2 regions of the Thermus hydrothermalis genome follow, and region 2 is predicted to be linked to the other one. Evidence: riboswitches for the same ligand, from Rfam matches in the RefSeq annotation. Region 2 holds a riboswitch; the other holds the start of a gene.

Region 1 (2,193 bases), on a different contig from region 2:
CCTTGCGCCCGCAGGCGCAGGGGGCCTCCCCAGGGCCAAGCCAGTGGCCCACCTCCCCCGCAGCCCCGTTGGCCCCTCGGAGGAGGCGGCCTTCCGAAACCACCCCTACCCCGAGGCCGGTGCTAAGGACGAGGTAGGCCAGGTTGGCTTCCCCGTGGAAGAAGACCTCGGAGAGGGCAGAAGCCTTGGCGTCGTTCTCCGCTAGGGCGGGAAGGGGAAAGGAGGCCAGGTAAGGGGTTAGGTCCAGGTCCCGCCAGCCTAGGTTTGGGGCGTAGAGGAGCCTGTTCCCCACCACCACCCCGGGCAGGGTGAAGCCGAGGCCCAAGGCCCCTTCGGCTCGGGGGAAGACCTCTTCCCGAAGCCGGCGGAAGCGTTCCTCGGGCCCCGCCTCCTTGGGCTGGGCCCACTCCTTCGCCCAAAGCACCTCGCCCCGCCAGTCCAAAGCGAGGAGGACCGTGCCCTCCACCCCGATTTCGGCGCCCAGGGCGAAACGCGCCCCCGGGCGGAGGTGCAGGAGGGTGCCCGGGCGGCCCAAGGGGGGGGAGGTGAACGCCCCTTCTTGCAAAAGCCCTTCCTTGAGGAGCTCGTCCACGAGCCGGCTCACGGCGCTTTTGGCCAAACCCGTGAGCCGGGAAAGGTCAGCCCGGGTGAGGGGGCCCCGCCGCAGGTGGCCCAGGATGGCGCGGCGGTTGAGCCTGCGGATTTCCTGCGTGTCCCCTTTGCGCACCCTCACCCCCTTTAGTTCGTTCTCAGGACTAAGTAAACCACCCTCCCCGTTCTTCGTCAAGCCCTTGTCAGCAGGGGCAAAGCGCCATAGCCTAAGGGCATGGCCCGCTAGGGCCTCAAAGCCAGGTCCGTTGCCCTGGTGCCTGGGCGCGTAGTCCAGGCTTAAAGTGGGGAAGTCCGGTGCAAGTCCGGCGCTGTCCCGCAACGGTAACCGGCCAAGCTACGGGGCTTTCTTCGCAGGCCGGAAGCCCGAATACCTGCCAGGGCCGTCCGCCTTTCCCCATGGCGGGCACCTCACGCGGATGGGGGGTTGGGGGCTTCCTGAGCTTTTCCCGCCCCTGCCGCTTTCGGCAGGGGCGTTGCCCTACCTCCCCCGGGCCCGGTGCGCCTGGCCCTAGCGGTCTAAAGGGAGGTGGGTATGAGGAAGCTTGTGGCGTTCTTCTCGGTCCTATTGGCCTTGGCCTTCGCCTTTCCCGTCACCCTCACGGACGACCTGGGCCGCCAGGTCACGCTCAAAGCCCCACCCAAGCGCATCGTTTCCATGTTGCCCTCGGTGACGGAAACGGTGTGCGCCCTCGGGGCTTGCGACCGCCTGGTGGCCACGGACGACTACTCCGACTGGCCGGAGAGCGTGAAGCGCCTGCCCAAGGCTGGGGGGCTTTACAACCCAAACCCCGAGCTCATCGTTTCCCTTAAGCCGGACCTGGTCCTGGTTTCCCGCTACGGGAGGCTTTACGAAACCTTAGAGCGGGCGGGGCTTACCGTGTTCGTGGTGCGGACGGAAACCTACGAGGACATCTTCAAGACCGTGCGCACCCTGGCCCAGCTCTTGGGGCTTCCCTCCCAGGGGGAGAGGCTGGTGGCCCAGATCCAGCGGGAGGTTTATGGGGAGGAGGTCCGGGCGGCCAAGGCCAAGGCCAGGCCCCGGGTTTACTACGAGATTGACCCCACCCCCTACACCGTGGGACCCGAGAGCTTCATCGGGGTCCTCATCCAGAAGGCCCGGGGGGTGAACATCGTCCCCAAGGAGCTTGGGCTTTTCCCCAAGATCGCCCCCGAATTCGTGGTGGAGAAGAACCCCGAGGTCATCGTGGCCACCTACCCGGGTGCCCGGGAAACCATCCAGAGCCGGCCCGGCTGGAACCGGGTGAGGGCGGTCCAGACGGGGAGGATCTGCGTCTTTACCGGGGGCGAGGATAGCCTCCTTTCCCGCCCTGGTCCCCGGGTGGCCCAGGGCCTGAAGCTACTCGTGGACTGCTTCCACGGGCGTTAGGCCATGACCCTCTCCTTGCCCCTTGCCCTCCGGCGAAGCCTCGTCTTCGCCTGGCTCCTCGCCCTTTTGGCCTTGGCCTTGGTCCTGGGGCTCGCCTTGGGGGCGGTGGCGGTGCCCCCAGGGGAGGTGGTGCGGGCCCTTTTGGGCCTCGAGGCCAACCCCATCGTCACCGAGCTCCGCCTTCCCCGGGTCCT
Region 2 (2,193 bases):
TGCTCCGTAAAAGCGGCAAAGAGGAGAAGGCTATGGGCATACGTCTTTAGGTTTTCTTCCCGGGCCCGGCGCAGGACGTCCTGAAGAAGCCGTTGGCGCTCCTTCAGGGCGGTCTCCTCCTCCAGGGCTTTCTGAAAGTGTTCGTTGAGCCCCAGGAGGTCCAGGAGGTGGGCGTAAGCGTTGGCGTGGCGCACCTCGCTTTCGGCGAAGGTCATCCCCACCTCCGCCACCTCCGGCTTGGGAAAGCGGTCGTAGATCCGGGCCCAGAAGAGCTTGACGGCAAGTTCCACCTGGGCGATGGCCAAAAGGGACCGCCGCACCAAGGCGCGTTCCTTCTCATCTACTAGGGCGTAGTCTTGAACGTCGGCGGTGTAACTGAACTCCGTGTGCACCCAGTAGCTATGCCGGATGGCATCCCGGAAACGCAGAAGTTCGGGATACTCGTAAGGGCGGTAATGGAACCTCGGCTCAGTGAGCATCATCCCTCCAAAGGAGGCACCGGCGTGGGTCGGCCCGACGCATCCAGCGCCACCAACACAAAACCCCCTTGAGCGGCAAGGTACCGCTCCCCTTGCAAAGGCTCCACCCAAAGCTCCACCGCCACGCGCATGGACGTACGCCCCACCTCCACCACCCGGGCCACCAGCTCCACAATGGAGCCCAAGGGCACAGGATGCTTAAAGTCCACGGCGTCCGCATGCACGGTGACCACCTTGCACCGGGCATGCCGGGTAGCGGCCACAAAAGCCGCTTGATCCATCCAGGCCATGACCGTGCCACCGAAAAGGGTTCCGTAGTGGTTGGTCTCTCCCGGGAACACGGGATACACCATGCGGGTTTCCCGCACGAGCACCTCCTCCAAACCGGGCAAAAAGTAGGCGAAAGCCGCTTCCTCTTTGGGCCAGCCGTACACTGGTCCTTACGCGTTTTGGGGGAAAGGGTCAGGTCAAGGTCCCATGCGCATCACCACCTTCACCCTTGCCTCGAGGGCTACGGGGCAGGGCCGCGAAGCGGGTACTCGGGCTTCCGGCCAGGTGGGGCCGGTTACCGTTGCGGGACAGCGCCGGACTTTCACCGGACTTCCCCCACCGCCCAAAGGCGTCCAGGCCTGTCGGCCTGGCATCGCGGCCAGGGCACCCTAGGTATTGGGTACCCCTGCGGGGAGACTACCATGGGTTGGGCCCCTGGTCAAGGCCCTCGGCTAAAGCTCTTTGAGAAACTGCAACAGAGCCTCCCGGTCCTCTCGGGGCAGGGCGAGAAAACGCTTCTTGGCCGCTTCCGCCTCCCCTCCATGCCATAAAACGGCTTCCTCCAAGCTCCGGGCCCGGCCGTCGTGGAGATACGCCTCCTCCCCAAGCACCTGCCGGGTAAGCCCGATGCCCCAAAGGGGCGGGGTACGCCACTCCCGGGACTGGGCCGCCCCTTCCGCAACCCCGTCGTCCAGACCGGGGCCCATATCGTGCAGGAGAAGGTCCGTGTAGGCGGGAAGTCCGGCCAAGTTCTCCCGGTGGCAGGCGGCACACCCGATTTCCCGAAAGAGGCGCTTCCCCTTAAGGTCCTCGGGGCGGTGCCGCGGTGCCGGCACCGCCAGGTGGCGCAGGTAAAAGGCCACCCGTTCCAACTCTTCCTGGGAAACCTCCACCTTTCCGTCTTCTTCGGGGAACAAGGGCGTGGAAAGGCCCATGTCCTCGCGGTAGGCTATGGCGCTTTGCTCCTCCAGGCTGGCCACGCTGGCCTTCCACCCGAACCGTCCCACGCGTCCCCCCTCCAGGTAGGCAAGCCGTCCCGACACCCCGTCCCCATCCCGGTCCCCAGGGTCCTCTAAGGCGGCCAGTACCGCTTGGGGGACCGCCTCTAAAAGCCCAAGCCCAAAGACGGGCGGAGCCAAGCGGAGGCTATACCGCCCAGGCACGGGGAACCCGTTGGCGTCCAAGACCTCCACATGGGGCCGGCGCAGGCGGTAAGGGGTACCGTCCACATACCTTCCCTCCACCTCCTCAAAGCGGAGGGCCACCCTCCCCTCAGGCTCCAACCCCAAAAGCGCGTGGTCCTGGAGTTGCCACCCGAAACGGGGATGGGGGTCCAGGCCGTTTGGAGCCCGGGTGCGCACGAGCGCCTCGCTCCGCTCGGCGAAGGCCAGCCGACCCCGGCCATCCCGCACATGGCACCCGGCACAGGACTGGTGAACAAAAA

What was found. Region 2 has a riboswitch for cobalamin ahead of L0C60_RS00835 (acyl-CoA thioesterase). Riboswitches for the same ligand answer to the same signal wherever they lie in the genome.
Region 1: it holds a riboswitch for cobalamin, as region 2 does, so the genes downstream of both, L0C60_RS08740 (ABC transporter substrate-binding protein) here and L0C60_RS00835 (acyl-CoA thioesterase) in region 2, are expected to answer to the same signal.

The regions. Positions count from the first base shown of each region.
Region 1 covers NZ_JAKTNT010000012.1:78,863-81,055, forward strand. Annotated here, with positions in the region: gene L0C60_RS08735 (ROK family transcriptional regulator) at 1-727, opposite strand, end outside; cobalamin riboswitch at 847-1,005, shown strand; gene L0C60_RS08740 (ABC transporter substrate-binding protein) at 1,145-1,999, shown strand; gene L0C60_RS08745 (FecCD family ABC transporter permease) at 2,003-2,193, shown strand, end outside.
Region 2 covers NZ_JAKTNT010000001.1:164,180-166,372, reverse strand. Annotated here, with positions in the region: gene L0C60_RS00840 (ribonucleotide-diphosphate reductase subunit beta) at 1-479, opposite strand, end outside; gene L0C60_RS00835 (acyl-CoA thioesterase) at 479-832, opposite strand; cobalamin riboswitch at 993-1,148, opposite strand; gene L0C60_RS00830 (di-heme oxidoredictase family protein) at 1,202-2,193, opposite strand, start outside.